DNA from 2 places in the Arthrobacter sp. FW306-1B-G06A genome. Region 1 is predicted to be linked to the other one. Evidence: riboswitches for the same ligand, from Rfam matches in the RefSeq annotation. Region 1 holds a riboswitch; the other holds the start of a gene.
What was found. A riboswitch is a leader RNA that binds a small molecule or an ion and turns the genes downstream of it on or off. The one in region 1 is predicted to bind cyclic di-AMP.
Positions count from the first base shown of each region.

Region 2: it holds a riboswitch for cyclic di-AMP, as region 1 does, so the genes downstream of both, AC3WJM_RS00170 (M23 family metallopeptidase) here and AC3WJM_RS17815 (aggregation-promoting factor C-terminal-like domain-containing protein) in region 1, are expected to answer to the same signal.

Region 1 covers NZ_JBYSXB010000037.1:24,937-40,840, reverse strand. Annotated here, with positions in the region: gene AC3WJM_RS17850 (EamA family transporter) at 1-222, opposite strand, end outside; gene AC3WJM_RS17845 (LysR family transcriptional regulator) at 295-1,254, shown strand; gene AC3WJM_RS17840 (SixA phosphatase family protein) at 1,337-1,867, opposite strand; gene AC3WJM_RS17835 (winged helix-turn-helix domain-containing protein) at 2,079-2,948, opposite strand; gene AC3WJM_RS17830 (hypothetical protein) at 3,669-4,541, opposite strand; gene AC3WJM_RS17825 (response regulator transcription factor) at 4,757-5,497, shown strand; gene AC3WJM_RS17820 (sensor histidine kinase) at 5,510-6,988, shown strand; cyclic di-AMP (ydaO/yuaA leader) riboswitch at 7,153-7,326, shown strand; gene AC3WJM_RS17815 (aggregation-promoting factor C-terminal-like domain-containing protein) at 7,329-8,066, shown strand; gene AC3WJM_RS17810 (bifunctional glycosyltransferase family 2/GtrA family protein) at 8,227-9,597, shown strand; gene AC3WJM_RS17805 (ArnT family glycosyltransferase) at 9,594-11,675, shown strand; gene AC3WJM_RS17800 (ArnT family glycosyltransferase) at 11,682-13,775, shown strand; gene AC3WJM_RS17795 (sodium:solute symporter family protein) at 13,975-15,507, shown strand; gene AC3WJM_RS17790 (AGE family epimerase/isomerase) at 15,504-15,904, shown strand, end outside.
Region 2 covers NZ_JBYSXB010000001.1:30,353-46,256, reverse strand. Annotated here, with positions in the region: gene AC3WJM_RS00210 (DNA repair helicase XPB) at 1-6, opposite strand, end outside; gene AC3WJM_RS00205 (helicase-associated domain-containing protein) at 17-2,479, opposite strand; gene AC3WJM_RS00200 (hypothetical protein) at 2,529-2,744, opposite strand; gene AC3WJM_RS00195 (cold-shock protein) at 2,989-3,372, shown strand; gene AC3WJM_RS00190 (DUF3027 domain-containing protein) at 3,380-3,868, shown strand; gene AC3WJM_RS00185 (MFS transporter) at 3,913-5,253, shown strand; gene serC (phosphoserine transaminase) at 5,275-6,405, opposite strand; gene AC3WJM_RS00175 (iron-dependent transcriptional repressor DtxR) at 6,677-7,372, shown strand; cyclic di-AMP (ydaO/yuaA leader) riboswitch at 7,498-7,705, shown strand; gene AC3WJM_RS00170 (M23 family metallopeptidase) at 7,708-8,526, shown strand; cyclic di-AMP (ydaO/yuaA leader) riboswitch at 8,672-8,838, shown strand; gene AC3WJM_RS00165 (NlpC/P60 family protein) at 8,844-9,608, shown strand; gene AC3WJM_RS00160 (HNH endonuclease) at 9,858-10,358, shown strand; gene mobA (molybdenum cofactor guanylyltransferase) at 10,396-11,025, shown strand; gene AC3WJM_RS00150 (DUF6457 domain-containing protein) at 11,057-11,344, shown strand; gene AC3WJM_RS00145 (molybdopterin molybdotransferase MoeA) at 11,341-12,666, shown strand; gene AC3WJM_RS00140 (FdhF/YdeP family oxidoreductase) at 12,729-15,065, shown strand; gene fdhD (formate dehydrogenase accessory sulfurtransferase FdhD) at 15,067-15,904, shown strand, end outside.

The sequences.
Region 1 (15,904 bases):
CCCGACGCCGATGATCGCCTTCCAGCTGACGTCCGGTTTGCGGACGAAGAAGATGCAGGGGAACACCACCAGCACAAAGCGGATGGCCACGAACAGTAGAGGCGGCACGTCGGCCGCGCCACCGCTCCCGTTACCGGGGTGCAATCCAAAGTCGATCGCGACGAAATTCAGGCCCCAAAGGACGGCGACAAGGACGGCGAGTGCTGAGTGGCGGATATTCACGATTCAACTCTGACAGCCCAGCCAATGAAGCACCAGCGTTGAATTCTGCATCGGATCATGTACGTTTGCTTCATGATTGAGATTGCGGCGCTACGGGCCCTCGTAGCAGTGGAACAGCAAGGCTCGGTGGTGGCTGCCTCGGAGGCTATGGGCTTCAGCCCCTCGGCGGTTTCCCAGCAGATCAAGAAGCTCGAGAAGCAAAGTGGAGTGACGGTCCTCGAACGCCACGGCCGCGGCGTACTGCTGACCGACCGCGGCATGGCGTTGGCGGAGTACGGACGCCGGATCCTGGGCGAGTTGGAGGAGCTGCAGGCCACGCTGCTCGCCGACCCAACGAAGCCGAGCGGCGTGCTGCGGCTCGTGGCATTCTCCACCGCTTGCCGGGGTCTTGTGGGGCCGATGCTGGCGAAACTCGGCACGGCCCAAGCCGTTGCCGCCGGATCTTCGGCCGCGGCGGGCTCCGGGCTTGGCGCATCCGGGCTTGAGGTCCGTGTGGTGGCCGAAGACCCGCGCGAGGCCGTCCAGAGGGTCGCCACCGGCGAAGCCGATCTCGGCGTCGTCCACAATTGGCACTCCGTACCCTTGGTCATTCCGGAGAACATGGTCCACGAGGACCTCTGCCTGGACACCGCCGACGTCCTGCTGAACTCAGCCCACCCGCTGGCTGGCCGGACCGCCGTCGAGCCTTCCGACCTGGTGGACGAAAGCTGGATCAGCACGCCAGCTGGGGCCATCTGCAATGAGGCGTTGCTGGCGATCCTGGCAGGCCTGGGGCGCGTGCCGGACATCCGCATCTACGACCCCGACTTTTCCACCCATATCGCTATGGTCCAGCAGGGCGTGGCGGTGGCGCTCGTGCCACGGCTCGGTAGGCCCGAGCTCCCCGCTGGAGTGGTGGCGGTGCCCGTGGTCAATCCGATGCAGCAACGCCAAGTGGGAATCGTGTACCGGAAGACCATGATGGCAAGCCCCAGCATCCGCCACGTGGTCCGCTTGCTGCAGGATGTGGCGGCCGGCCTCGAGGTGGGCTAGCTGGGACCATCCGCGCGAGCTGGCGGCAGATGCCCTCTGGCCGCGCAAAAAAGGGTATTAGCTGCCAGTTCGCGCGAGGGAGCTACTTCTTTGGGCGAGGAACTGCGAAGTGGGTCAGCCGGGCATCCTGCCCATCGAGTTCAGCCCACGGCTTTTCAAGTTCCATGACTGTCATGGCGCTCGTGGGGTAACGCGTTGCGGCGTCCATGTAGGCGTCATGGTCCGAGTCGCGGGAAGCCAAGTGCATCGCGAGGTCCTGCACGCCGGGCATGTGCGAAAAGATCATGAGAGTGGTGACGGTTTCCGGCACATGGTTGATGACGGTCAACATGCGTTGCGCGGAGGCGGCGTACAGGCCGTCCTCGAGTTTCGGCGTCGGGGCCTTCTCCCCCAGCTCGCTGCACACCCACGTGCAGGTCTGCCGGGTCCGGAGCGCGGACGAACACAGGATGAAGTCCGGAATCACGTGGTGCTTAAGGAGCCATTTCCCGGCAAGGGGGGCTTCCTTGTGGCCGCGTTCGGCAAGGGGTCGCTCATGGTCCGGCACACCGAGGGGCCAGTCCGACTTCGCATGCCGCATGATCACCAGCCGCTTGATGTGATGCTCGCTCATCCCCCCACCCTATCGCCGCGGAGGCACATGCTCACTGGTCCTGAGCGCAGGAATGCGGCCGCCTGGTTCGCGCGGGCGCTGTCGCGTGAGCGGGACATCCCGAAAGCGCCGTTGTTGCGTGAGGGACGAGCGCAGGCGCCGAGGGATCGTCCCGCGGAAGCGAAAGCGCCCGCCCCCTAGACAGGGGGCGGGCGCCTTGGACGGGTGGGGACTAGATCGAGTATTCCGGAGCGGCCCAGACGATAACCTCGGGGTGCTCGTAGAAACGGTAGCCCTGGCCGCGCACGGTGCGGACCGTGTTTGCCAGGCGGCCGAGCTTGGAGCGTAGGCGCCGGATGTGGACGTCGATGGTGCGCTCGTTGGGGACCTCTTCGGCGTTGCGCCACAGGCCCTCGAGGAGTTCGTCGCGGCCCACGGTGCGGGTGCCGTTCTCGACGAGGTAGTTGAGGAGCTCGAATTCCTTGAACGTGAGGTTCAGGGATTCGCCGTCGAGGTGCACCTCACGACGTGCGAGGTCGATCAAGACGCCGGACGGGCGGGCTTCCTGTGCAGGCTGCGGGCGGAGCGCCTCGGAGCGCTGGCGGTTGCCAACGGTGGGGTCACCGAAAGTCGAACGGACGACGTCGAGCGCGGAACCGGGCGCGCTGGCCGGGGCTACTGCGACGGCGGCATAGCTCTCGGCGCCGGAAACGAGGGACTGCGCGTAGGCCCGGATTTCCTGGGCCAACTTGGCAATGGACGTTCCGGCGGCCGCGGCCGTGTCCTCGTCAATGCCCATGTAGAGCACGAAACCGCGGGCCACATTGTCATTAGCAACGGGACGGATAGAGCGGTCCGCTGGAGCCAAGACCGGCGTGGGCGCAGTCATCGGCGAGGCCTCGTTGGCGGGAACAGCGCGGAGCTGGCCGTAGGAGTTGGGGTTATAGCCCTGGGGGACGTAGCCGGGTGCCTGGCTGCCACCCTGCGGTGCGGGCTGGGCGTAGGCCGGGCGGTTGCCGAAGCCGGGACGCAGGCCGGCGTTCGACGCGGCCTTATTGGCGTTACGGACGGAGATGTGGACGTATCCGGATGCAACTGACATGGAGTGCTTACCTCAAAGTGAATAGCCGTCATCGCGGCTTCGAATGCTGGTCTGGTCCCCGCAATGAGATGGGGAGGGGCGCCCGACGCTGGGCAGGGGGCGAATGCCTGAAACTTGTTGGGGTCTTAAGTTAGGCATGCATTCGACAACAGCTCATCGAAGTACCAGCGGGTGCGCTGGGCTCGATCGCTGCGGCTGCAGATGCTGTTGAGTTCTTGTTCACATTTGAAGTGTGCAACGTAACAAAGGGAACTTGCAAGTAACAAAGGGCCGGACCGTCCACATTTTGAGACGAATCGGACTATTGTGCCGCACATCACAATTCACACATGTCCAAATGTGACCCATTCTCGTTCGTCACACTGGCTATTCTTGGCGCAATATTCGAATAAAATTTGATGGATTTGCCGTTTTCTGAATCTCAAGCCACGTCACGCGCTTGCCTTTGAATCTCGAGATATGAAACAACCCTTGTCCAATCCTGGATCGGCATCTCGTGAAAATTCTTTGGCAAATCGTCTGCTAGGACCCCCGCAATGGCCCTAGCCTCACGCCGCGCTCGCACTGGATGTCGTTTTGAAGGCCCGTAACGACATCAGCTCCGTGGGCCCACGCCGCTAGGGTTCCCTGGCCGTGGGGCCACGCCGGCGAGGGTCCCTGCCTGAGCTTGCGAAGGCCGGGACCCGGTGGGGACTTGCGAGGCGAGGGTGGCGGTGGGGACTAGTTGGTGGTGCCGGTTCCTTGGGTACTTGATGTGGTGGCAGTAACGATCTGGATGGACTGGGCCGTGTACTTGTCCGATTCCTTGAGCGCAGTGACCCTCACGCTGGATCCGGATTTCACATCGGCGAGGGTCAGGGTGGTGCCGCCGCTTCCGCTTCCACGTTGCCGCAGGCCTTCAGCTACCACGACGTCCGTTCCCAGCGCATAGGTTTTCGTGAACCCGTCCTCGCTCTTGACGGTCATGGAACTCGCTGAGATGTCGGTGACCGTACCCAACTGACCCGCCATGGTGACATAGCTGCCGTTCTGGAGGACCACGTATTCCGAGTGGACCGCGGCGTTCAGGCCGCCCATGCCGACGCCGAGCCCGCCAGGGCCTGCGTTCGTGCCGCCCGGGCCACCGAATCCGCCCTGGCCGTTCTGCCCGGCCCCAGGTCCCTGCGCGTTGGTGGTATCCGCGGCCGCGGTCCCGTTGCCGGCGGCATATGCACCGGCTCCTGCCGCAGCAGCGACCACCACCGCGACGCCGCCAACAATGAGCCCCTTCTTCAGGCTCCAATTCTTGAAAAAGGAAGGTCGGGGCTGTCCGGCGTTGTATTGCTGCGGAGCACCCCACCCGGCGGCCGGCTGCTGGTTCGCCGGCGCCTGCGGAGCACCCCACCCAGCGGCCGGCTGCTGGTTCGCCGGCGGCTGCCGAGGACCCCACCCGGCGGCCGGCTGCTGGTTCGCCGGCGGCTGCGGAGCACCCCACCCGGCGGCCGGCTGCCCGGCACCAGCCTGCGCAAAATCATCAAGGGGGCGGATCACCGGCTGCGGGTGTCCGTTCTCCGGCTCGGAACCAGGTACGGAGGGGTTGTTTTGCTGATCCATGGTGTTCTCCATCGAAATCGAGACTGTTTGGTCGTGATTGTTCTTGTCCCAAACAGCGTCAGCCGCTTTGCTGTGCGTTGGCTGTGTCGAACTGAAGGCTTCCCTGTGACCTGCAGAACCGCCACAACCTCCGGACAGGTGGCTAGGCTGGGACTCACAGGGTGCTCACAGCAACGGCAAAGCACTGGCAAACCGGCAGATTGGAGAGTTGTCCCATGGCATCCTCGCACTCCATGACCAACAACCTTCCGCAACTCAGCCACCCGGACGGTTCCCCCATCCGTGCCCTTGTGGTTGACGACGAACCCAGCCTCGCCGAGCTCATGAGCATGGGCCTCCGCATGGCGGGCTGGTCGGTGGCGGTGGCGGGCGACGGTCCCGCTGCGGTAAAGCTCGCCAAGGACTTCCGACCGGACGTCCTGGTGCTGGATGTGATGCTTCCAGGGTTCGACGGCGTCGAGCTGCTCGGCAGGATCCGCGCCTTTGCGCCGGAGGTGCCTGCGCTCTTCCTCACCGCCAAGGACGACGTACAGGACCGCATCGTCGGGTTGGCCGCCGGCGGCGACGATTATGTCACCAAGCCCTTCAGCATGGAGGAAGTCCTGTTGCGCCTGCACCGTCTGGTCCAACGCTCGGGGGTGGCCGCGATGGACACCGCCGAGCTGGTGGTGGGCGACTTGACCCTGAACGTCGACACGCGTGAAGTTACCCGCGGCGGCGAGGACATCCCGCTCACGGCGACCCAGTTCGAGCTCCTGCGCTACCTCATGGAGAACCCCAAGCGCGTGGTCAGCAAGGCCCAGATCCTGGACCGCGTGTGGGACTACGATTTCGGCGGCCAAGCCAACATCGTGGAGCTTTACATCTCATACCTGCGCAAGAAGATCGAGGCCAACCACCCGCCCATGATCCACACGGTGCGCGGAGCAGGCTACGTCATCAAGCCTGCCGAATAGCCGGGGCGCCGAATGTCCGCACTCTCGGGTATCCCCCGCCAGACCGACCATAGCTGGTTCAATCCTTCAACCTGGCACTTGCGCACGCGCTTGATCCTTCTCTCCATGGCACTCCTTGTGGCCATCTGCGGTGCAGTCGGGGTGGTCAGCTATGCCTCCATGGATGTGTTCCTCACGAAGCAGCTCGATCAGCAATTGATGCAGGCCTCCCACGGCCGCCCGCCGCAAGGCAACCCTGGCGGCCGTCCGGACCCGCTGGACCCGCGCGGCCAGAGCATCGGCACGCTCAATGCACGCATCCTTGCAGGCCAGGTGAGCAGCGATGCCGGCTTCTTGTCCTCCGATGCCACACGTGCGCCGTTGTCGCCCAGCGACGCCCGAATCCTGTCGGCGCTCCCGTCCGATGGCCGCCCGGTTGATCGCACGCTGTCCACTGGCGGCTACCGGCTGGTGGCCACCGAAACTCCATACGGCGATGTTGTCATCACAGGTCTCCCTCTCGCCTCGAAAGAGGACACCGAGGCCTCCCTCGTCTGGACCATGGTGCTGGTCTCCTTGGGCGGACTGGTCCTGATCGGGCTGGCCGGAACCGTGCTGATCCGCCGTACCATGCGGCCTTTGGAGCAACTCTCCGACGTCGCCACCAAGGTGTCGAAACTTCCGCTTGACGCCGGTGAAGTGGCCCTCGCGGTGCGTGTTCCGGCGTCGGCGGCCCATCCGAGCACCGAAGTGGGAAGCGTCGGCCATGCTTTGAACCTGATGCTGGACAACGTCTCGAGCGCCCTCGAGGCCCGCCAGCAAAGCGAAACCAAGGTGCGCCAGTTCGTCGCGGATGCGTCGCACGAACTACGCACTCCGCTGACCGCCATCCGCGGCTACACCGAACTCTTGCGCATGACCGAGACGTTCACCGAAGACGGGCGCAAGTCGCTGGGCCGGGTGCAGAGCCAGTCCGAACGCATGACCACCCTCGTGGAGGACCTCCTTCTCTTGGCCCGGTTGGACGAAGGGAAGGCCCCGGAATTCACCGATGTGGACCTCACGCAGTTGGTGATCGAGACCGTCAGCGACGAGAAAGTCATGGCCCCCGAGCACATCTGGCAGCTCAAGCTCCCGGATGAGCCCCTCACGGTCCGCGGCGACACCACCCAACTCCACCAGGTTTTGGCGAATCTGCTCTCCAACGCCCGCAAGCACACCGAGGCGGGAACCACCGTGGTCACGGGCGTGATGCGCTCCGCCGATGGCAGCGCCGTGGTGACCGTGACCGACAACGGCCCGGGCATCCCGCCTGAATTCCAGGGCAGGATCTTCTCCCGCTTTGCCCGTGCCGACGCCGCCCGGTCCGGCTCCGAGGGCACCTCCGGCCTCGGCTTGTCCATTGTGGAATCCATCGTTCAGGCGCACGGCGGCACGGTCGAAGTGGCGTCGCGGCCTGGCCGGACGGAGTTCGCGGTGCGGCTCCCGGCGCTCAGGACTGCCCCGGCCTGACGGGCGAACCAGAAGAGTACGACGCCGGTGCGCGGCGCGCGCAAGTCGACGCACCGGCGTCGTGATCTCCGTTACCTAAATGTGACTTAAGCTGGATCCTCCTGTACCGTCGAATAGGTGCGCTGGATCATTCCGGCCACCGCCGGGTAGGCGCCGAGCTCTGCCACTCCCCGGTGCCCAACAGTCCAGGCAGAGACGGGGGACCCAGGTCTCCGGGCAAGCGCTCATGTTGAGCCAGCCCTAGGGGTGAAGCCGTGCCGCCACGTTCCGCTGTGGCCACGGCCGGATGACCTCATCCGAATCCGACAGCTAACTCCGCAGGCGTCGAGAGGCAATCACCATGTCTGATTCCAAGGATCAGTCGCGCCCTGTTGCGCGCCACCGCGGCGAACCTGCCCGGAGAAACAAGTCACGTTCCACGCTGAGGCGAGCCGCCTCGAACCTCGGCACCGGCCAGCGCATGGCAGTTGTTGCCGGCGTCGTTGCCGTGTTCCTCGGCGCAGGCGCTGCCACCCAGGCCGCCGGACAAGCCATCAACGCCCAGGACATGAGCCGCACGTCCGAATCCCGCACGGTGGATCACTCAGCCACGCCTTCGGCCACCGCCACGCCGTCGGCGAGCGCAAGCGCGAGCCCCAAGCCGAGCACTGCGTCGACGCCAAGCCAGGCGGCCGCGCCCGCTCCAGCCGCCGTCGCGCCCCAGGCTGCCGCACCGGCCGCACCCGCTGCACCCCCTGCTCCAGCGGCACCGGTTGCACCCGTCGCCGTCGATGATCCCTCCGGCGCCCAGGCCTACGCCGCAAGCATCCTTCCCTCCTACGGTTGGGGCCAGGGCGAAATGTCGGCCCTGATCACCTTGTGGAACAAGGAATCGGATTGGCGCACCACTGCCACCAACGCCTCCAGTGGCGCTTACGGCATTGGGCAGTCGCTGCCGGCCGAAAAGATGGCGTCCGAAGGCGCCGACTGGCAGACCAACTACCAGACGCAAATCCGCTGGGGCCTGAACTACATCAAGGAACGCTACGGATCGCCGTCCGCGGCATGGTCCTTCCACTTGGCCCACAACTGGTACTAAGCCAAGAGCCAACCACAAAGTACGTCGAGGTCCGTCCCTTCCGGGACGGGCCTCTCCGTTTCTTGGCCAGGCAAGTGATGCGCCACGCTGGTCACACATCCACAGCCACGTCACAGGTTCCGCCTAAAGCCTTCATATTCGGCAACGGCACTCTGGATACATGACGCTCATCGAATCCACCTCCGGAACCCTGAAGGACCCCGCGGTGGTGCCGCCGGGCCTTCCCGTCCAACCCAGCACTCCCATCCAGCGCAGCACGGGGCTGCGCGCCCCCGTGGACACCCACACCGCCATCCCCGTCCTCGACGTCACCATCCCCGTCTTCAACGAGGAACGCGATCTCGAAGAGTGCCTGCGCAGGCTTCACGGCCACTTGCGCGAATCCTTCCCGCATGGCTTCCGCATCACCGTGGCGGACAACGCGAGCACGGACGGCACGTTGAAAATCGCGGAGCGCGTAGCCCGGGAACTGCCTGAGCTCGCGGTTGTCCACCTTGACGAGAAGGGACGCGGCAACGCCCTTCGCAAGGTGTGGCTTGCATCGCCGTCGCCCGTTCTGGCTTACATGGACGTTGACCTTTCCACTGACCTCGCCGCACTGGCGCCCCTTTTGGCGCCGCTGATCTCCGGCCATTCGGACCTCGCCATCGGCACCCGACTGACCCGTAACTCGCGGGTCGTCCGCGGCCCCAAACGCGAGTTCATTTCGCGCGGATACAACCTGATGCTGCACTCGTTCATGGGTGCCCGCTTCAGCGATGCCCAGTGCGGCTTCAAAGCGATCCGGGCAGACGTCGCCCAGCAGATCCTCCCGCACACCATGGATAATTCGTGGTTCTTCGACACCGAACTCCTGGTCCTCGCCGAACGCTGCGGGCTCCGGGTCCACGAAGTTCCCGTCGACTGGATCGACGATCCCAATTCCAGCGTCGACGTGGTGCGGACCGCCCTGGCCGACATCCGCGGCATGGTCCGGCTCACCCGGGATCTCGTCTCGGGCCGCATCCCCATTCCGGAACTGCGGGCGGCACTTGCACGCGGGCCGCTCCCGGCGTCGTCCCGCATCGCCGAGCAAAGCCCGCGCAGCAGCCTATTCGGGCAATTGGTCCGGTTCGCCGCGATCGGCGCTGCGTCCACCCTCGCCTATGTGCTCATCTTCCTGTTCTGCCGCGGCTTCATGGACCCGCAGCTGGCGAACTTCCTGGCGCTGCTCGTCACGGCCATCGCCAACACCGGCGCCAACCGTCGCTTCACCTTCGGCATCCAGGGCGGCAATCCCGTTCGGCACCACTTCGAGGGGTTGATCGTCTTCGGGATCGGCCTCGCACTCACCTCCGGGGCACTCGCCTTGGTGCATAGTACGACGACGCCGGACCGCTGGGGCGAGCTTCTCACCGTGGTCGCAGCGAACCTCGCCGCCACGGCAGTCCGCTTCCTGTTGTTCCGCCTTTGGGTCTTCCGGCAGCCTGCGGCGCCGTCGGCTGAACCCAGGACACAAGCCAAAACGCGCACAGAAACGGCAGCATCATGACCTCCACGATCACTCCCGCAAGCACAGGACTCGCCGCCGGAAATGCTGACGCCGGCCCCGCCGTCGGGATTGCCGACGCACCGCGCCACTCGGCAGGCCCATCAACCCCGGACGCCACGCCCCGCTGGACCCGATACGCCTTTGGCCGGCAGCCCCGCTGGGTGCGGCCGTCCGCCGCCGGGCTCCTCGTAGCCACCGCGTTCCTGTATCTCTGGAACCTCGCGGCCACCGGTTACGGAAACTCCTTCTACGCAGCGGCCATTCAAGCCGGCACCAAGGACTGGACGGCGCTTCTGTTCGGTTCGCTCGACGCCGGCAACGCCATCACCGTGGACAAGCCTCCGGCCTCCTTGTGGATCCCTGCTTTGGCGGGCCGGATCTTCGGCTTCTCTCCCCTGAGCATGCTGGTTCCCGAGGCGCTGATGGGCGTGGCCGCCGTTGGATTCCTTTACTTGACGGTCAAGCGGGTTTCCGGACCAGGCGCTGGCTTGTTTGCCGGTGGGGCATTGGCACTGACCCCGGTGGCGGCGCTCATGTTCCGCTTCAACAATCCCGACGCCATGCTGACTCTCTGCCTGGTCCTGGCGGCGTACTTCACTACCCGCGCCATCGAACGGGCGGGCTGGAAGTGGCTCGCCGCTGCCGGCGCTGTAGTGGGCCTCGCGTTCCTGAGCAAGATGCTGCAGGGTTTCCTGATTGTTCCAGGCCTGGGACTCGCGTACCTCTGGGCCGCCCCGACCCCGTTGCGGCGGAGGCTGCTGCACCTGCTCGGCGCGCTGGCCGGAATCGCAGTAGTAGCCGGCAGTTATGTCGCCCTCTTCCAGCTGACCCCGGCATCGGCACGGCCTTACATGGCGGGTTCGCAAACCAACAGCTTCCTCGAGCTGACCTTTGGCTACAACGGGCTGTCCCGCATCACGGGTTCGGGCGAAGGCACGCCCGGCGGAGGCGGAGCGGGCGCCCCTGCTGGAGGCAATCTCGGTGGCCTCGGCGCCTTCGGCGGCGGCGGTGGCGGTGGCGGCAACGCCGGATTCGGTGGCGCTGCCGGGATCACCCGCATGTTTGGCACGAGCTTCGGCGCTGAGGTCTCCTGGCTTCTCCCTGCTGCACTGATTCTGCTGGCAGCCGGCCTATGGTTCACCCGCCGGGAAGCGCGGGCTTCCCGCACCCGTGCCGCGCTCATCCTGTGGGGTGGCTGGCTTCTGGTGACGGCGGGCGTCTTCAGCTTCATGAGCGGCATTGTCCACCCCTACTACGCGGTAGCGCTCGCACCGGCAATCGCAGCCTTGGCAGGCATTGGCAGCGTTGAGCTGTGGCGTGGCCGTGGATATTGGCCGGCCAGGATCGTCCTGGCCGTGGTCATCCTCGGTAGTTCGGCTTGGTCCGCGGTTCTCCTGGGCCGCGACGCCTCGTGGCTTCCGTGGTTGCGCATCGTGATCGTCGTCCTGGGCGTGGTGGCGGCAGCGGCAATCCTGCTCCGCCTCGACTCGTTGCGCTTTGCCGGCCAAAACACGGCGGGGCGGTTCCGGAACGCAGCGGCCGCGGCCGTCGTCGTCGTTTCCCTTCTGGCCGGCGGCCTCGGAACAGCGGCGTGGACGCTCGCGACGGCGGCTACAGCACACTCCGGTTCCATCCCGACGTCGGGACCCAGCGGTTCCGCCATGGGCGGCTTCGGAAACCGCGCCGGTGGGTTCGGCGCGGCTGGTGGCGCGGGTCCGGCGGGAGGGCCCGGTTCCGAGGGAACGTCCGACGCCGGACTGACCGCCCTGCTGAAATCCACCACCACGAAGTGGTCGGCGATCGTCTCCGGTGCCACCCAAGCCGCAAGCCTTGAGCTCGCCACGAACACCAACGTGATCGCGCTCGGTGGCTGGAACGGCGGCGATCCCTACCCCACGCTGGCAGAGTTCCAGGACATGGTGGCCAAGGGACAGATCGGCTACTACATCGCAGGAGGCGGCATGGGTGGCGGCGGGTTCGGAGGCCAAGGCGGCAATTCCGAGGTAGCCTCCTGGGTACAGGCGAACTTCCAAGCCCAGACGGTGGGCAACTCCACGGTCTACAAGCTGACAAAGTAGATTCCGATGACCACTTCCTATTCCACAGGCACGGACTCCGAGGCAAGGCAGCCGGCTCCGCCGCCGCTGTTGGTGGGGCCGACTGCGCCGCAGGAAGCGGCCGTTCCCCACGGAGGGGGCGGCCGCGCCCGGGCCGGTTCGCCCCGCCGGTCCCGCCGGCCCCGCCGCACCCGCGGCCCGCATGCCCTTCGGCACCGCGTGGAGCTCGGTTTCGTGCTCCTGGCAACGGCGGTCCTGTATCTCTGGAATCTCGGCGCTTCCGGCTGGGCCAACGCGTTCTATTCCGCGGCGGCCCAGGCCGGTTCGCAGAATTGGGCCGCATGGTTCTTCGGATCGTCTGACGCCGCCAACTCCATCACGGTGGACAAACCGCCGGCGTCGCTCTGGATCATGGACCTCTCGGTACGGATCTTCGGGCTGAGCTCCTGGAGCATCCTGGTTCCCCAGGCGCTCATGGGCGTGGCCACGGCCTGGCTGCTGTATCTGGCAGTCAGGCGAGCCGCGGCCCCCGCTTCCGGCGATCCACAGCTCGCCCACCGGGCCGGGCTGCTCGCCGCCGTCGTCATGGCCATCACCCCGGTAGCCACCCTCATGTTCCGGTTCAACAACCCGGACGCCCTGCTGGTGCTACTCATGACGGCCGCCGGCTACGCCACCCTGCGGTCCATGCAGGACAACAAACTGCGCTGGCTCCTGCTGGCCGGAGTGTTCCTTGGCTTCGGCTTCCTCACCAAGCAACTCCAGGTCCTGCTGGTGGTTCCTGGATTTGCGGTGGCGTACTTGGTTGCCGCGCCGGGTGGAGTGGGGCGTCGCCTGCTTCATCTGCTCGGCGCGGGGGCGGCCATGGTGGTCGCGGCCGGCTGGTGGCTCGCCGTCGTCGAACTCGTTCCGGCGAACATGCGGCCATACATCGGCGGCTCACAGAACAACTCCATCCTGGAACTGACGCTCGGTTACAACGGCTTGGGCCGGCTCAGCGGCCAGGAGACCGGCAGCGTCGGGGGCGGCAACGGCTGGGGAGTTCCCGGGCTGTTCCGGATGTTCAACAACGAATTCGGCGGCCAGATCGCGTGGCTGCTCCCTTCGGTGCTGGTCCTCGGGGCCGGGCTGCTGTGGCTGGGCCGGCGTGCCCCGCGCACGGATAGCGTCCGCGCCTCGGTGATCGTGTGGGGCTCGTGGGTGCTGGTCACCGGGCTCGTGTTCAGCTTCATGGCAGGCATCATCCACCCCTACTACGCGGTGGCGCTGGCCCCGGGCATCGCCGGGCTCGCGGGCCTGGGCGGGGCGCTTTTGTGGCAGCACCGCGCACAGCTCGTCGCCGCGGTCGTGCTCGCTGTGGCAGTGGCCGCAGCTGGATTCACGGCCTTCGGCCTCCTGGGCGGCACCACCGCTTATGGTCCGTTGCTGCGCTGGGCCGCGCTGCTGGGCGCATTGGCGGCTGCGGCCGGCTTGCTGCTCTCGGGACGTTTCCCGGTCCGCATCCTCCACCGCACGACGGCGGCGCTCGCCCTCGCGGCCTCCCTTGCCGGTCCGCTGGCGTACTCGATCTCTACCGCCTCCGTGACGCATAGTGGCGCAATCCCCAGCGCCGGTCCCGCGACTACGTTCGGTGGCTTCGGCGGCTTTGGAGCCCGGGGCGGCTTCGGGCAAAACAACGCGTCCCAGAACACTCCCCCGCAGACCCTCCAACAGCCGGGCGCCCAGGCTGGCGGCTTCGGAGGGAACCGGCAAGGCGGCGGCCTGGGCGGCCTGCTCGGCGCCACCACGCCGTCGTCGGAAATGGTTGCCGCACTGAAATCCGGCGCCTCGAACTACACGTGGGCGGCCGCCGTCGTGGGCTCGAACAACGCCGCCGGCTACCAGCTGGCCACCGAACTGCCGGTCATGGCGGTGGGCGGTTTCAACGGCACGGACCCGTCTCCCACCCTTGAGCAGTTCCAGCAGCTCGTTGCACAGGGCAAGATCCACTACTTCATCGCCGGCGGGACCATGCAGGCGAACAGCGGATCGGAAGCCCCCGCCCAGATCGCGCAATGGGTGGCTGCGAACTTCCAGTCACAGACCATCGGCGGGACCACGGTGTACGCACTGGCGGGCTAGAACCGGCTGGCTGAAGCGCCCAAACAGGTTGTGGCGGTGACCGCGGAGTAATCCGAGGTCACTGCCACAGCCTTTCTGTCGCCCTCCAGGCCCCGCAAGAAAACTTTCAAAAAGACCCTTGTTTTGCAAACGTTTGCAGAGAAAAGTGGACGCCACTGCAGATCCCATTTCCAAGCTTTCGTTGCATCAAGGAGGATGTATGTATTTCGCCGACTGGCTCGTTTTAGGGGCCTACTTCGTCGTCATGATAGGGATCGGCTGGTGGGCCAAGAGCCGAGTGAAAAACGCCGCGGACTTCTTCACAGCCGGCGGGAAGATGCCGTGGTGGCTGGCGGGAATCTCCCACCACATGTCCGGCTATTCGGCAGCTGTCTTCGTGGCCTACGCCGCCATCGCCTACACCACCGGATTCGCACTGTATGTCTGGTGGGCGCTCACCATCACCATCGCCTGCCTTGTTGGCGCTGTCTTCTTCGCCCCGCGCTGGCCGCGCCTGAGGCAGCGTTTGGGAATCATCTCCCCGCTCGAATACCTGGCTACGCGCTACAACCTGCCCGCGCAGCAAGTACTGGCTTGGTCCGGTGCCGCATTGAAAGTCTTCGATGTTGCGGCCAAATGGGCGGCCAGCGCGATCCTGCTGAACGTGTTCGCCGGGGTTCCGATCGCCGTTGGCATCCTGATCGTTGGCGGGGTCACGCTCATCTATTCGACCATTGGCGGTTTGTGGGCGGACGCATTGACGGATATGGGCCAGTTCATCATCCAGTCCGTAGCGGGCATTGCGATGCTTATCTTCGCCGTGGCCAAGCTCGGGGGCGTTTCCTCGATCGCGGGAATCTGGTCCCGTCTGCCGGCCTCGCACTCACAGCCATTCGCGGGGGACTACACCATCGGATTCTTCCTCGCCTATTGCCTGATCAGCACTATTTCCTACAACGGCGGAACCTGGAACCTGGCTCAACGCTTCATCGCCGCTCCGTCCGGCTCAGCGGCCCGCAAATCAGTCCTGCTTTCGGGCGCACTGTATCTCGTGTGGCCTCTGGTGCTTTTCTTCCCGATGTGGGCCGCGCCGCTGATCCTGCCCAATCTGACGCACCCGGATCAGGCTTATGCGCTCCTGACCCAGCAACTGCTGCCGGCCGGCCTGGTGGGGTTGGTCGTCGCCGGAATGTTCTCACACACCATGGCCATGACGTCTTCGGACGCCAACGCGATTTCCGCCGTCGTCATCCGGGACATCATCCCTGCGCTGCGCGGTTCCCGGCAGCCCCTGACGTCGCGGGCGGAACTACTGGGTGGCCGGATTTCCACGTTCCTGTTCATCGGATTGTCGATGGTCATCGCCCTGAGCGCGGATTCATTCGGCGGGGTCCTGGGCCTGATCATCCTCTGGTTCGGTGCCTTGGTGGGGCCGATCGCGGTTCCCATGCTGTTGGGGATGTTGCGCCCGTTCCGGCGCTGCGGCCCATCTGCAGCCCTGTTCTCCTGGGCCACCGGTTTGCTCGTTTTCGCACTCGCAAAGTACGCTTTGGCCGCTCCCATCGCGAGCCTGGGCACGGCCAGTGCGCAGACAATCAACGTGGCCGCTCCGGTGCTTGCCTCGGCGATCATCTATTGCGTCTTCGGCTGGCTGCGCCCGTGGCACAACGAAGCATCCGACGCCCTTGTCGAGTCCCTTGACCGGGACCTTGAGCCGGCCACATCGATTCCAGTCGAAAGCACCGTGGCATGAGCGCAACTGGATCCGAAATACGGGATCAGCTGCTCAAGGGAGTCCTCCCCTGGTGGCTCGAGAACGGGGTGGACAGGGAAAGCGGAGGGGTTTTCACCTGCTTTTCCAACGCAGGGCGGTTGCTTTCGAACGAGAAATATACGTGGTCCCAAGGCCGCTGGGCTTGGCTCTGTTCAAGGATTGCGCTTGACAGCGGGGACGGGATCATCGCGGAAAATCCCCAGTTGTGGGCTGCCTTGTCGATTGAAACGGCCAGGTTCATCCAAGAACACGCCATCTTGGACGGCAGCGTGACGGCATACCGCACATCGGCTGAGGGACAGGCGCTACCGTCCGGGCCGCAAGGCGAGATCGCCGTCAGCGTACTGGCCGACCTCTTTGCGGCCTTGGGCCTGGC
Region 2 (15,904 bases), on a different contig from region 1:
GCTCACTATTGCTTCCTCACTTGTGCGGCTCGCCCGCAGGTTCCACATCGATGATGCGATGGATGGACAAGACCCTTTCGGTGTCCCTGGCGGCGTCGAACACCCGGACGCGCCCTCCGGACACCGATACCGGAACAACGGTTTCGGTGTTGGAATTCCCCAAGCCGTCAACCACGTTCATGGTGACCGCTTGCTTCAGCCGGATGGCCCTCTGCAGGGTTTCGAGGCCCAGTTGCGTCGCCGCCTCGCCGGTCACCTCGCCGTGGACCGCCCGATGGTGCCTCAACACCGCGAGCTGGGCGTCGACGTCGTCGTCCGGTGGTGCGGTGCGGGGCGCCGTATACACGGGACGGGCGCCAGCGGCCACCGACGCCGTCCTCTTATAGCGCACGACGGCGGTCTCCGCCTCCTGCACGGCAGGCGAGAGTCCCAGCTCGCGCAGCACCCTCACGGTCTCCCGGGGGCTCGCGCTGGAGGTCAGTACCGTGGGGGCGATCCGGACAAGCCCCAGGCTTGCGGCCCCGGGCTCGCGGACGAGCTCGGCGATGGCGGCCTCGTCGTCACTTTGGATGAAACTGGGGCTGCTCGCGACCCGCAGCCGGCCGTGCCTCGAGGCAATGTCCTTGATCAAGTAGCGGAGCGGCTGCGGAACGTCAGTGGCAGAGTGGGTGCGCAGGAACGCGAGGATGGTTTCGGCGTCCTGGCCGGCGTCCAGCGCGCGCCGGATCGAATCTCCGGAGAAGCGGAAGATCGTGGCCGGGCCCTGGCCTTCGGCGTCGGCGATCAAGAGCAGTTTTTCGCTCAGTTCAGGTGCCAGGTACCCCGGCGCGACGGCGGTCAGGTCCGCTTGGAGCAGGACGTGGTTGACGGCGGCGGGCAGATGTTCGCCGAGGATGCTGAGGGCCAACTCGGGCTGTTCGGTGGCGATCGCCGAACCAAGCTGGGTCAGGGCGCCGGAGCCCATGAGCCCCAGGAGTTCGGCTTCGTGCAGGATCCCGCGGACAAGGGAGCTGAACCGCCGCGACATCCGCGGCTGGGACCATTCCGCGCGTTCCATGACGGCCTCGGCGTTCAGCACTGGAGCTTTGCCGTCCGGTGCTTCCACCTCGAGGGTGAGCTCTTCGAGGATCTCCAGGATCCGCTTGCGGACCAGCGGAGCGTCAGGGCGTTGGGCCTCTGCGGACAGGGCATTGATGGGGGTTGCCGGAGAGCCGGATCGCGGTGCCGTGGTGGCGGGCCCGGGAAGGGTTTGGCCCACAAGGGAGGGTGCGCGCTCGCTCGCGAGCCAGGCGTTGACCAGCCAGAGCCACTGTTCCTGGCGGGGGAGCGTGAGCCATTCCAGCGATGGCGGCTGCACCCAGGTGGAACTGTCCACATCGAGCCGCAGCAATCCGGACAACGCGCTGAGCTCGAGGATCAGGGCGGTCTCGGACAAGCCCAGGCGGAGGCTGTCGGCAAGGCGTTTGAGCTCGCGCACGCCCACCCCTCCGCTGCGCAGGGTGACCACGGGCTGCTCGCGGACCGCGTAGAGGAGTTCACCCACCAACCGGAGCGCTTCTGCGATGGCACCCATGGCGGCGTTCCGGCGCAACGCGGCACTCGTCTGGCCCAGTTCAGGAACGGGAGGCTTCAAGGTGAAGTGGTCCACGATTGCGCCGCCGCGCAGGGACAGGCCCACGCTGTGCGGGAGCTCAACGTGGCCGGCGTCCAAGGGGACAAGCAGACCGCGGGCCAGGAGCCAGTCCACGGGACCGACGTCGCGGCCTTCATGGAGCACGGAAGCCTTGCGCTGGGCCTGGGGAACGGCCCCCATGGCCCAACTGCCGAACTTGTTCAAAAGGGGACGCGTCCGTACGGGTGCCTCGGACAGGATGTGCTGAAGGTTCTCCGGCGTCGAGGTCCAACGTTGCAGCGCCAACGCAGCATCCATGGGCGTCGTGGCGGCCAGGATATCGGCGCCGCTCTGGTGGAGTTCGGCAACGAGATGCACCACGCGCTGGGCGAAGGCCGGTTGCAGCCGAACCAACTCGGTGTAGCTGCGGCCCAAACCGGCTGGATAGATGCCGATGACGTCCTTGAGGCTGCCCACCGGCAAGTAGAACCGCTGCCGCCCCGGATTGTGGACCGTGGCCGGCGGATCGGCCCGGTGGATGAGGGCGAGTTCCTGGAGCTTGTTCAGGATCGGCTCGAGCGCGGCAAGGGTGGCGCCATTGATGCACTTCTTGAGTCCCGCCGCCGAGACGCTGTGGCCCGTGTCCGTGTTGGTGCATAGGTGGAGTGTCTCCAGTACCTGCATCTCCGGTTTGTTGAGCCGTTCCAAGGCGCGCTGCACGCTGACGCGGGCGCTTGCCCGCGCCGCGAGCGCAGCGAAGTCCGGGACCACCGGGGAGATGAGGTCCGGCCGCGCGGCAAACAGGGCCCGCAGCGAATCATCGCTGCGCGCTTCCAGTTCCTTGCTGAGCGCGCGAATAAGGGACATCAATTCAACGTTACAGCCAGCCGGGTCCGCCGTCGGGCTTTCCGGCTGCTCATTGCCGACGCCGCGCCCACACAGCGTCCACCACCAGCGCGGCCATCAAAATAAAGGCGAGCGGCAGCCCGTAGAGAGCGGTGGACGTGACCCACACCGGTGCCACTCCGTTGGCGAAAGCGATCCCCATGACGGCGGCTACGGAAGCCAGGGACAGGACTGCGACGACGGCGGCAACGATCGTGAGCGGGCGGCGGAAGTCGTGGGGAATCATGGAAGCAACGCTAACAGTCCCGGGCGGCATCCCCTGTTCCAGGCAAGGGTGCAGCCTGGCCGCGGGCAAAAGGCGGCGGGACCTGCCTGCGGGGGTCTCAAAGCGCGAATCGGTGGCCGGGCAGGATAACCTTGAAGCAATAGACCAACATGGTCCAGGCAGTCACCCCTATTCCCGCAGTCTCCTGCGGATGCGGTGGCGTGCCGGCTGTGTCTCGCAAGTAAGAACGAAGAAGGTTGATTACGTGCCCACCGGCAAGGTCAAGTGGTATGACAAGGAAAAAGGCTTCGGATTCCTCGCAGCAGAGGACGGCCAGGAAGTGTTTCTGCCCAAATCCGCACTGCCCGAAGGCGTAGCGGATCTCAAGGCAGGAACCCGGGTTGAGTTCGGCGTCGCCGACGGTCGCCGGGGCGCCCAGGCGCTGGGCCTCCGGGTCCTGGACAAGTTGCCTTCCATCGCCAAGGCCAAGCGCATGAACGCCCGCGAGCTCGCTCCGGTAGTCCAGGATCTCGTATCTGTACTGGACAACCTCTCCGGCACGTTGTCCGCCGGCAAGTACCCTGAAGGCGCCAAGGGCAAAGCCATCGCAGCAGCCCTGCGCAAGGTTGCCGACGAGCTGGAAGCCTAAACCTGCCATGACATCAACGGCGAAACCCCGCACCGGCATTCCTGTGTGGCGCGTCGGCAAGCCGGACGCTTTCCTTGCGGCCGCCGTCGACGTCGCCCGCAATGCGGTGGAGACCATTGCCAAGCCGGCAGAAATCGGGCCGCATATTGCCGCGCGCTCGGAAGGCGAACGCGTCGTCACGCACCTGTTCGAATCGCGGCTGGCCGGGTACGGCGGATGGCAGTGGTACGCCGTCGTGACCCGCAACTCGCGCTCCAAAGTGGTCACCGTCAGCGAGCTTGGCTTGCTGCCGTCCGAGGACTCCATCCTCGCTCCTGAATGGGTGCCTTGGGCAAAGCGCGTCCGTCCGGAGGACGAGGCTACCGCGGCCGAGGAGGCGGAGGAAGCCGGCGTCCCCGTTGACGCGGACGACGACGGCGACCCTTCCCGTGAGGACGTCGCCGCCCCGGGTGACGAACAAGAGAGCGACGACGCCGACGACATCGAGGCTGACTAGCCCTTGGCGGACCCGGCGAGTGAATTTCGTGAAGGTGGCAACTGATGTCCACCTTCAAATCGCTCGGTGTCCTTAACTACCGCATTTGGTTCATCGGTGCGCTCGTTTCCAATATCGGCACGTGGATGCAACGGACTGCCCAGGACTGGCTGGTCTTCGCCCATCTGAGCAACCACGATGCCGGGGCGATGGGCGTGACCTTGGCCCTCCAACTGGGTCCGCAGCTTTTCCTGGCGCCGTGGGCCGGACTGCTTGCCGACCGCTACAGCCGGCGCAGGCTCCTCGTCATGACGCAATCGGCCATGGCGGTCCTGAGCACGGGCTTGGGACTCCTGGTCCTAAGCGGTGCGGCCCAGTTGTGGCATGTCTACGTGTTCGCGCTCTTGCTTGGCGTCGTCTCGGCACTTGACGCCCCCGTCCGCCAGACGTTCGTGTCCGAGCTGGTCAAGGACGACTATCTTTCCAACGCTGTCGCGTTGAACAGCGCATCCTTCAACGTCGCCCGCATGATCGGTCCCGCGGTGGCCGGCGTGTTGACGGTGGCCGTGGGGCCGGGCTGGGTATTCATGATCAATACCCTGACCTTCCTCGCGATGCTTGGCGCGATCCGGGCCATTCCGCTTTCCTCCTTGCGCGTCCAACCCCGGGCCGCCGCAGGCAAGGGACGCATCCGTGAAGGGCTTCGCTACGTCCGCAACCGCCCGGACATTGTGGTTGTCCTCGTCGCGATCTTCATCATGGGCACGTTCGGACTGAACTTCGTCCTCTTCATCGCGGCCATGGTCGGCACGGAGTTCGGCATGGACGCGGGGGCATTCGGGCTGCTCAACTCGGTCATGGCGATCGGCTCCGTCGCAGGAGCATTGCTTTCCGCCCGGCGAGGGAGGCCACGCATGCGGCTCATCTTCGCGGCGGCGGGCGGGTTCGGCCTCGCGAGCGGACTGGCCGCCCTGGCGCCGAACTACACCATGTTCGCCTTGGCATTGATTCCCTGCGGACTGTTTGCCCTGACCATGATCACGAGCGCCAACGGCTACGTGCAGTCCACCACGGAACCCGTCATGCGCGGCAGGGTCATGGCACTCTACATGGCCATTTTCATGGGTGGAACGCCCATCGGTGCACCGTTCGTCGGCTGGGTGTCCAACGTCGCCGGACCCCGGTGGGCAGTGGGAGTGGCCGCTGCCGCGGGCGCCAGCACCGCCGTCGTCGGCATCGTGTGGATCATCCGCGCGCGCCAGCTGCGGCTCCGCTTCGACCGCAGCGCCGGCGGGATGCGGTTCTTCCGGATTGAGTCCCAAAGCGCGGGTCCAGCTAATAGGGACGCCGTTAAAAGGGACAGCGCCGCCCGGGATCCCCACCCGGACGACGCTGACCAGCCCTGACCGCGGGAATGCGGCAGGCCCTTACTTCTTCAGTTCGCCCACCACGAAGTCGATGCTGGCGAGCAATGCGGAGACGTCGTCCGGCTCGATGGCAACGAAGGTAGCGATGCGCAGCTGGTTGCGGCCCAGCTTGCGGTAGGGCTCCGTGTCCACGATCCCGTTGGCGCGGAGCACCTTGGCGATGGCCGCGGCGTCGATCGAGTCATCGAAATCGATCGTGGCAATGACGTTGGAGCGGTCCTCGGCCTTTGCCACGAACGGGGTGGCGTACTCGGAAGCCTCTGCCCAGCTGTAGATACGGCTTGCGGAGTCCGCGGTGCGTCCGGAAGCGAAATCCAGGCCACCGTTCTTGTTGAGCCACTGGACCTGGGCATCCAATGTCACCAAGGTGGACAGGGACGGCGTGTTGTAGGTCTGGTTGAGCTTCGAGTTGTCGATAGCCGTCTGCAGGTCCAGGAAATCTGGGATCCAGCGGCCGCTTGCCTTGATACGGGCCGCGCGCTCCAGGGCGGCGGGGGAGAAGAGTCCCAGCCACAGGCCTCCGTCGGACGCAAAGTTCTTTTGCGGGGCGAAGTAGTAGACGTCGGCTTCGGCAACATCAACATCCAGGCCGCCGGCTGCGGACGTCGCATCCACCAGGACAAGTGAACCCTCGCCGGCGTCTTGGACGCGCTTGACCGGAGCGGCGACACCCGTCGAGGTTTCGTTCTGTGGCCACGCGTACACGTCCACGCCTGCTTCGGCCTGGGAAACCGGCCGGGTACCAGGCTCGGACGTGATGATGGAGGAAGCTTCAAGGAACGGTGCCTTGTTGGTCGCCGAAGCGAACTTGGAACCGAACTCACCGAAGGAGAGGTGCTGGGCCTTCTTCTCGACCAGGCCGAAGCTGGCGACGTCCCAGAACGCGGTGGAGCCTCCAACGCCGAGAATCACCTCGTAGCCCTCGGGCGCACGGAAGAACTGGCTAAGTCCCTCGCGGACGGAGCCCACCAGGTTCTTGACGGGTGCTTGGCGGTGGGAGGTGCCGAGGATCGTTGTCGAGGCGGCGGAGAGGGCCTCGATCTGCTCCGGGCGGACCTTGGAGGGCCCGGCGCCGAAGCGGCCGTCCTTGGGCAGCAAATCGGCGGGGATGGTGATGCTGTTGTCGCTCACGGGATGCTCCAATGGTGAAGTAGCGGCCTAGATGGGTCGTGGCAGGTGGCAAGCTGCCCCTTCGACTCCCCAATTCTGCCTGACACCGCAGGCGGGGGCAGAACCGAAGGTGTCATAGTCCGCCACGTGGAAACCATTGTTCGGCCAGCTCAGGAGAGGACGGCGGACCGGACGGTGGACAAGCGCCGGAATTATCCGGAGTAATTCCAAATAAGCTAAGCTTGGAGCTGGCGAAAATACGCAAGATACTGCGCTCGAGGAGCTGAGCTGGATGACGGATCTGATCGATACCACTGAGATGTATCTTCGGACCATTTTGGAGCTTGAAGAAGAGAACATCGTGGCTCTTCGCGCCCGCATCGCCGAGCGCTTGCGGCACTCCGGCCCCACCGTTTCCCAGACGATCGGGCGGATGGAGCGCGACGGCCTGGTGATTGTGTCCAACGACCGGCACCTTGAGCTGACTGAAACGGGCCGGAAACGCGCCACCGAGGTCATGCGCAAGCACAGGCTCGCCGAACGGCTCCTGGCAGATGTCATTGGACTGGACTGGGCCTACGTGCACGATGAAGCGTGCCGTTGGGAGCATGTCATGAGTGAGCGCGTGGAACGGCGGCTCTATGAGTTGCTGGACCACCCCACTGAATCGCCCTATGGCAACCCCATTCCCGGACTCGAAGCGCTGGGTGGAGCCGCGTCCCACGCCTTTACGGATGGCGTGGTCAACCTTCTTGACGCGATGAACGAATATTCACCTGAAAACCGGGTCACCGTCAGCCGGCTGGCTGAACCGATCCAGGTGGAACCGGAACTTCTGGTCCAGTTGGACGAGGGCGGAATCCGCCCGGGCGCCAGGGTGTCCCTGGAGCGCGTAGGGGAGTACATCTCCGTTCGCGTGCCCAATATCGAGGGCGCGCTGGAGCTGCCGCCTGAGGTCGCCTCGCACGTGTTTGTCACGGTCGCCTAGCCGGCCCGGCGGGGTCGCCCGCAAAGATAACGAAATTATTACCGTGGGGCTTAATCCCCTATAGTTAAATACTGGCGCCGATACCAAAGCGTTACCTGATCCGAAGCCGAGTTCTGCCAGCGGATCAGGTGGATTAGTCCATTCACTGGCAGAAACGGAGGAACCACCATCGGCTGTCGAAAGACGGCCTTGGGGTGAAGTCCGTAGCGGAAGTGCAAACAACGCAAGGCCCCTCCGGGTACCTTGCGTTTCGTGCCCTTCGCGCGGACCGGGTCCACGATCTCTCTGGCCCGAATCCGACAGCTAACTTCGCAGGCTTGCCAGAGAGGAAAACCTTGACCACGCAGAACACCAGGGGCCGCAGGCGCGCGTCCGGTCCTACTGCTGAGCTGCGGAGCACAAGCGCCGTCGAGCACGAGCGGCCGCGCGATCCCCATCGCGAACTTCGCCGCCGCAAGGGTCCTTTGCGACAGATGGCCGAATTCGCCGCCGCGAGCGGAGCGGGACAGAAGGCCGGAGTGGCCCTCGCCACGACGGGCCTCATCCTGACAGTCGCCATGCCGGGCACCGGCGCCATGACGGCCACGGCGGATTCAAGCCAGGCCGCCTCGGCTGTGGGCACCCAGCCCGAGATTCCGGCCGCGGCAAGCGCCACGATCGACTTCAGCCGTGCCGCAGTGTCAACCACGGCGGATCCGGACAGCAAGCTCAAGCAGCTCTTGAGCGCACAGTCCGTCGGCACCATCAAGACCTCGTCCTCCAAGGGCACCCTGGGGGCGCCCCTGGACACCCTGACCACGGCCTCGCCTTTCGGCTACCGCGTGAATCCCATCACGGGCGGTTTGGGGGAGTTCCACCGCGGCCAGGACTTCGTGGCCCAGTGCGGCACCCAGGTCCATGCTGCCGCGGCCGGCAAGGTCACCTTCGCCGGCTGGCATCCGTATGGCGGCGGAAACCGCATTGTGGTGGACCATGGCAACGGCCTGGAAACCACGTACAACCATTTGTCGTCGTTCAACGTCCAGGTGGGCCAAACGGTTGGCCGAGGCGATGTCATCGCATTGAGCGGCACTACGGGCGCCTCCACGGGCTGCCACCTCCACTTTGAAGTCATGGTCAACGGCGACGTCGTTGACCCCCTGGGCTGGCTGTAGCCAATCCGATGGAAGTCTCTCGCATGCTTGTCACGCTCCGTGACCTGAATGTGACATTCAGCCAAAACTCATGTACCGTCTAACTCGCATCAACTTTTAGAGAGTTGATGCACTCGGGTGGATTGCCTAGCTCTGCCACTGCCCGAGGTTCCGTTCGCAAAACATCGTCTGGCAGAGGCGGGGGACCCACTTTTGGTCATCTTCACCGATGGCCTTGGGGTTAAGTCGCACGACTTCCGAGAGGGAGGAGTGTGGCCGGATGACTCCCATCCGAATCCGACAGCTTACCTCGCGGGCATAGGGAGAGGCCTCTTAACGTGTCTTCACGCTCTACTGTTGCGCGCCACCGTGCCGCGGTCACCAAGACCAACTCGCTTGCCGTTATCGCTAAGACTGTCGGCAGCAACGCCGGTGGCGTAGGCCGTCAGGCAGCCGTTATCGCAGCTGCTTCCGGTCTGGTGCTCACTAGCGGTATCGCAGCCAACGCTGCAGAAACCAACGTTCCCCGCGAGTCCACTTCGACCTCCGCCCTGGAAGTCCAGTCCATCGCCCAAGCCAGCATTTCGGCCGACTCCTCCGTCGCCATCAAGTACGAACGCCCGGTGGTTTCCACCGAAGCTGCTCCGGTTGTCGCAGCTCCGGTTGCCACCCAGGAAGCCGCTCCGGCTTCGCAGGCTGCCACGGGTGCCGCTACCGGCTCCTCGACGCTTTCTGTGACCGCTGCTGTTTCGCCCGCCACGAAGGTTGCCAGCGGCAAGGGCGCAGCGATTGCTGCCGCAGCTTACGCTCAGCTTGGCGTTGCCCAGGACTGCACTGCCCTGGCCTCGAACTCCCTGGCCGCTGTTGGCATCAACTTCCACGGCTGGCCGGCAGACTACCTCTCCCTTGGCCGTACGGTCAGCGCTGCTGAAGCGCAGCCGGGAGACCTGGTCTACTACCAGAACGGTGGCATGGGCATGGCCCACATCGCTGTTTACGTCGGCAACGGCATGGCAGTCCACGGCGGCTGGAACGGTGGCACCACCGCCCTTTACAGCGTCAATGTCGGCTCCGGCCCGGTCTTCATCCGCGTTGGTGGCTAAATAGCCCCGGTTACATAGCTTCACTGGAACATCCCCGCTGGTCCGCCGGTGGGGATGTCCTGTTTTAACGAGCGTGCGCTTACGTGTCCGGCACATGAACTTTGACCGACACTGCGCTGGAACCCCCGCATGGATTCGTTGATCTGGCCTTCTGGTGTTTACTCTTAGGTTGTCGATCCACAGCCCGTACATGCAGAGGGCAGCCGGCCCTCGCGCCCCTGACGGGTGCGGCCGTGAAGAGGTACGTGCATGCGCACACTCGTTCTGAATGCTGGATATGAACCGCTGGCGGTAGTAACCTTCCGCCGGGCGCTGGTCCTTGTGCTCACCGGAAAAGCGAGCGTAGTGGCCGAAGGCGACGAGCCTGTCGTCGGGCCACAAGAGATTCTCGGACGTCCTTCCGTGATTCTGCTCAATCGCTACATCCGGCCAAGGTACAACACCATCACGGCGGTCACACGCCGCGGCGTCTTGCGCCGTGACGGTCACCGTTGCGCCTACTGCGGGAAAGCAGCGCACACCATTGACCACGTCCACCCCAAATCCAGGGGCGGCGCGGATTCCTGGGAAAACCTGGTGGCAGCGTGCTTGCGCTGCAACAACGCCAAGAGTGACCACACCCCAGCCGAGATGGGCTGGAAACTGAGGTTCACTCCGGCGGCGCCCACCGGGACTATCTGGCAAATCAAGGAGCTTGAGAAACCTGCGCCCGCATGGGATCCCTTCCTCCTGCCCGAGTCGGCGGCCTGAACCGGAATTGAGCCCGCTTCCCGGGTAATCTGGGCGGGTGGACTTTGATGCGGTGATATTGGCGGGTGGCAAGTCCTCCCGCCTCGGCGGCGTGCCCAAAGCCCAGTTGAGATACGACGGCGCCACACTCCTTGAGCGCGCCGTGGCGGCCGCACGCGGTGCGGGAAGCGTCGTCGTCGTCGGCCCGGATCCCGGCACTCTGCCGGACGGCACATTGACCGCGCGGGAGGAGCCGCCCTTCGCCGGACCCGCAGCCGCGATCGCCGCCGGACTCCTCGCCCTGGGGCACGGAGGCGAAACGCAAAACGGCGAGGAGCCGTCCACGAAGCACGCGCCCTGGGTTCTCGTCCTGGCCTGCGATATGCCCCTGGCCGCCGCCGCGGTTCCGGTCCTGCTCCGGGAAGTTGCAGGCCACCAGGACACGGACGGGGCCATGTCCGTATCCGGCGACGGTAGGAAGCAGCCGCTGCTCGGGATCTACCGCGTATCTGCTTTGCAGCGCGAAGTGCAAGCTGCCGGAGAAGAACGTGGCCTGGTCAACGCTGCGGTTTTCCGCCTGCTTGCTAGGCTTGATCTGCTGGCCGTGCCTGTCCCCGCAGGGTCCACCGATGACGTGGATACCTGGGATGACGCCGCGGCGCTTGGAGTGGACGGCGACCTGCCGTGACAACAGCTGTACCGGACAGTGGAGGCGGATCGTGAAGAGCCAGGAAGAAACGCTCGAGGAATGGTGCAGGAGCCTGCTGCAAGCGTATGAGTTGGACGACGTCGAGATCGACATCAACGAGATCCTGTCCCTGGCGGGCGTTGCAGCCCATTCGGTGGTCCGGCCGGCGGCTCCTTTGACAACCTTCATTGCGGGCTTTGCGGCCGGGCTTGCCTCGGGCTCGGGACAAGCCACTCAATCTGCGTCGATGGATGCAGCCCTGGGCCTGGCACGCACGCTCGCGAAGGACTATACGAACCCCGGAACCGACGCCGGATGACGGAAGCCCCCGAGCATGTCCCGCATGCCGACCACTTGTGGGCCGAGGCGCGGCAACTTGCCTTCGATAGCGCCACGCCCATTCCCGCCGCACCCGTTGCCCTGAAGGACGCCATCGGCAGGACCCTGGCCTCGGATGTCCACGCCTTGCAGGACCTGCCGCACTACGCGTCCTCCGCGATGGATGGCTGGGCAGTCAACGGCAGCGGTCCATGGATCCTCGCCGAACCCGGCCATCGGCTGGCACCGCACCAAGCCAGCCCGATCGCCACGGGTGGCCTGATCCCGCCCGGGGCCAAGGCCGTTCTGCGGAGGGAGAGCGGGGTCCTGACCACGGACGAAGACGGCTTACCACTGCTCGCGCTCGGCGGGAACGCGAAGCCCGGCGAACCGCGCAACGGGCAACACATCCGCGACGCGGGAGAGGAAGCCGCGGCGGGCGAGCTGCTGATCAAATCAGGCGTCGTCCTGAACCCGGCCCATCTCGCCCTGGCCGCCCTGGCCGGACGTGATGAACTGGACGTCCTGGGCAAGCCCCTCGTGAAAATGGTGCTGACCGGCGCCGAGGTGGTGACCGCGGGTGTCCCGGCCCCCGGGCGCGTGAGGGATACTTTCGGTCCCCAGCTTGGCGCCGTCGTCGAGCTCCTTGGCGGGATCCGCGGCGAGCAAATCAAGGTGGGCGACTCCTATGACGAATGGCTCTCGGCCCTTGAGGAAGGTGAGCTGTCGCCGGACGCGCCACCCGCCGACGTCGTCATCACCACCGGGGGTACCGGCCGTTCGGGGACGGACCACTTCCGTCGGGCCATTGCGGAGCTGGGTGGCCGCTTGCTGATTGATGGAATTGCGATGCGTCCGGGACATCCCGGCGTTTTGGCCGAGTTGCCGGACGGTCGCTTCGTGCTGGGCCTCCCAGGCAATCCGCTCGCGGCCATGATGGTCCTCTTCACGATCGGCGCGCCGCTCCTCGCGGGTCTGGGTCACGGAACACTGCCCGAGGTGGGCGAGGTTCCTTGCGGTGCAATGCTCGACGCCGACCCCGGGCGCACGCGCTTGCTTCCCTTCAGGTTTGTGTACGGCTTGGCGTCGCCGGCCCAGCACGCGGGGCCCGGGATGATGCGCGGCCTCGCCAGTGCGGACGGAATCATGGTGGTGCCGCCGCACGGCGTACAACTTGGAGAGGCAGTGCCAGCTTTTCCATTGCCGTGGGGGCCGCCGCTTCCCCGGCCGAAGCCACCGGAGGACAAGGCCAAGAAGACTCCTGCCAAGCCAGCACGGAAGGTTTCGTCCGGTCCGGTGGACTGGAGCGCCCTGACGGGCTGAGAGTTTCAGGTGCAGGATGGACGCGGGTGGATTAGAGAGTCAGGCCTTGCAATGATGGGGACATGAACAGGCATGCTCCCGAGCAGGACATCAATGAAGATGACCTCCAGATCCACCCACCCAAGCGCTCCGCGGCGGGCGTCAAAGCTGTCACTGTGGCATTGGAACGGGGCTGGTCCCAAGCGGGTGTCAGCCGGACCGTCAAGTCAATGCTCCGCGTCAACCAGCGGGACGGTTTCGATTGTCCCGGCTGCGCCTGGCCGGAGTCCATCACGGGCAAACGCAGTCCCGCCGAGTTCTGCGAAAACGGGGCCAAGGCAATCGCCGAGGAGAGCACCACACGCGTGGTCGACGCGGAGTTCTGGGCCCGGCACTCCCTGGCCGAGCTTGGGGACAAGACCGAATACTGGCTCGGCAGCCAAGGCCGCATTGCCGAGCCCGTCGTCATCCGCCCTGGCGAGACGCACTATTCGCCGATCAGCTGGACGGATGCTTTCGCCCTGATCGGCGAGCACGTGAATGCCACCACGCCGGCCCGCTGCGTTTTTTACACCTCGGGGCGCACGGCCAACGAGACAGCCTTCATGTACCAGCTTTTCGCCCGCAGCCTGGGCACGAACAACCTGCCCGATTGTTCGAACATGTGCCACGAGTCTTCCGGAAGCGCCCTCAACCCGACCATCGGCATCGGCAAGGGCACTGTCTCCCTGGAAGACATCCATGAAGCTCAGTTGGTGTTCGTTGTGGGGCAGAACCCCGGCACGAACCATCCGCGCATGCTCTCAGCCTTGCGTGATTGCAAGACCAACGGCGGCAAGGTCGTAGCCGTCAATCCATTGCCGGAAGCCGGGCTCCTGAACTTCAAGGACCCCCAGTCGCTCAACGGCGTGGTGGGCGGCGGCACAGACATCGCCGATGAATTCCTCCAGATCAAGGTGGGTGGCGACCTTGCCTTGTTCCAGGCGCTGGGCCATCTCCTGTTGGAGGAGGAGAATCGGAAGCCGGGAACCGTGGTTGATCGCGCCTTCATCGAGGCGCAGACCGACGGTTTCGAGGCCTACGCCGAAGCCCGGGCTAAACTGGACTGGGCAGAGACGGAACGCGCCACGGGCCTGAGCCGCATCGAAATCACCAAGGTGGCCGGCATGCTCGCCGCCTCAAAGGGCACCATCATTTGCTGGGCGCTGGGCCTCACCCAGCAGCCCCACTCCGTGGACACCTTGCGGGAAATCATCAACCTGCTGCTCTTGCAGGGAAACTTCGGCAAACGCGGTGCCGGCGCCTGCCCCGTGCGCGGCCACTCCAACGTGCAGGGCGACCGCACGATGGGCATCTGGGAGAAACCGTCCGAAGGCTTCCTGGCAGCCTTGGACAAAGAGTTTGGATTCACCACACCGCGGGTCCACGGATACGACTCCGTGGAAACCCAGCACGCCTTGGAGAAGGGCGAGGTGGACGTCTTCGTTTCCATGGGCGGCAACTTCGCCGCGGCAGGTTCGGACACCGTCGCACTGGAGGAAGGGCTCAAGAAAGCCGGGCTGACGGTCCATATCTCCACCAAGCCCAACCGCGCCCATGTTGTACACGGCAAGACCTCCCTGATCCTGCCCACCCTGGGCCGCACGGACACGGACGACAAACACCCGGGCGGACGGCAGATCCTCTCCGTTGAAGACTCCATGTCCGTCATCCACTCCACGCAGGGCCGGTTGACTCCGATCTCGGAGCATTTGCTTAGCGAACCCGTCATCGTCGCACGCATGGCGCAGGCGGTCCTCGGGGACAACCACCCCGTGGATTGGCGGGCCATGGCCGAAGACTACGACGTCATTCGCGACCACATCTCCAGGGTGATCCCCGGCTTCGAGGACTTCAACGCGCGGGTGCGGACCAAGAACGGCTTCGTGCTGCCGAACCCGCCACGCGACACCCGCACGTTCGCCACGGACATCGGCAAGGCACGATTCACCGTGAGCCCACTGGAGTACCTCGAAGCCCCTGCCGGCCACCTGATCCTGCAGACAGTCCGCAGCCATGACCAGTACAACACCACGTTTTACGGGCTCGACGACCGATACCGGGGCATTTCCGAAGGCCGCCGCGTGATCCTGGTCCACGAGGACGATCTCGGCGAACTCGGCTTCGAAGACAGGGACATGGTGGACGTCATCTCCACTTTCCGCGGAACGGAGCGCCGGGCGGACAAGTTCCGGCTGGTTGCCTACCCAACGGCCAAGGGTTGCGCCGCCGCGTACTTCCCCGAGGCCAACGCCCTGGTCCACCGGGAGCTCGTTGCCCGTGAATCCAATACCCCCGGCTACAAGGCCATGACGGTGCGGTTCGTCAGACACGGGGAAGCCGCCGGGCATGCGGAACCCGCCGGGAAGGTGGGTAGCTGAGATGGGACGGGTGACCCAGCGCCGCAAGGTGCACAAATTCGTCCTGGACGGCTCCGCCCAGGCCCTGGAGCACCCGGTCCGCTACCGCGAGGACTTCCTGGCCGTCGAGGAACCGCTCGAGGTGCGTTTGGGGCACATGTCCTTCTCGGTGACCATGCGGACCCCTGGCGACGACTTCGACCTCGTGGCGGGCTTCCTGGTCTCCGAGGGTGTTATTTGGGACCCGGCCCAGCTCATTTCCCTGCGCTTCTGTGCCGGCGAGGACGAGAACGGCGTTCAGACCTTCAACGTGGTGGAAGCCCAGTTGCGTCCCGACGTCGTCCTGCCGGAGACCGGGCGCAACGTCTACACCTCCAGCTCGTGCGGGATCTGCGGCACCGACTCCATCGAGGCAGTGCGTAAATCCTCACACTTCAGCCCCGAGGACGACCCCCTGAATGTCCCGGTGGAGGTTCTGGCCGCTCTGCCTGACCGTCTCCGTGAAGCACAGGCGGTCTTCGACAAAACCGGGGGAGTACACGCCGCCGGACTCTTCCGGATCCACGACGACGGTGCTGCCGAGCTGCTGTGCCTGCGGGAAGACGTGGGGAGGCACAATGCGGTGGACAAAGTGGTGGGCTGGGCGCTGCGCGAAGGAATGCTGCCCCTGCGCGGCACCGTCCTGCAGGTCTCCGGGAGGGCATCCTTCGAGCTGGTCCAGAAGGCGGCGCTCGCAGGGATCCCGGTCCTGGCCGCCGTCAGCGCACCCTCCAGCCTCGCAGTGGAGCTCGCACAGGAGACCGGCCTGACGCTGGTGGGCTTCAGCCGGGGGACCAGCTTGAACGTCTACGCGGGCAGCG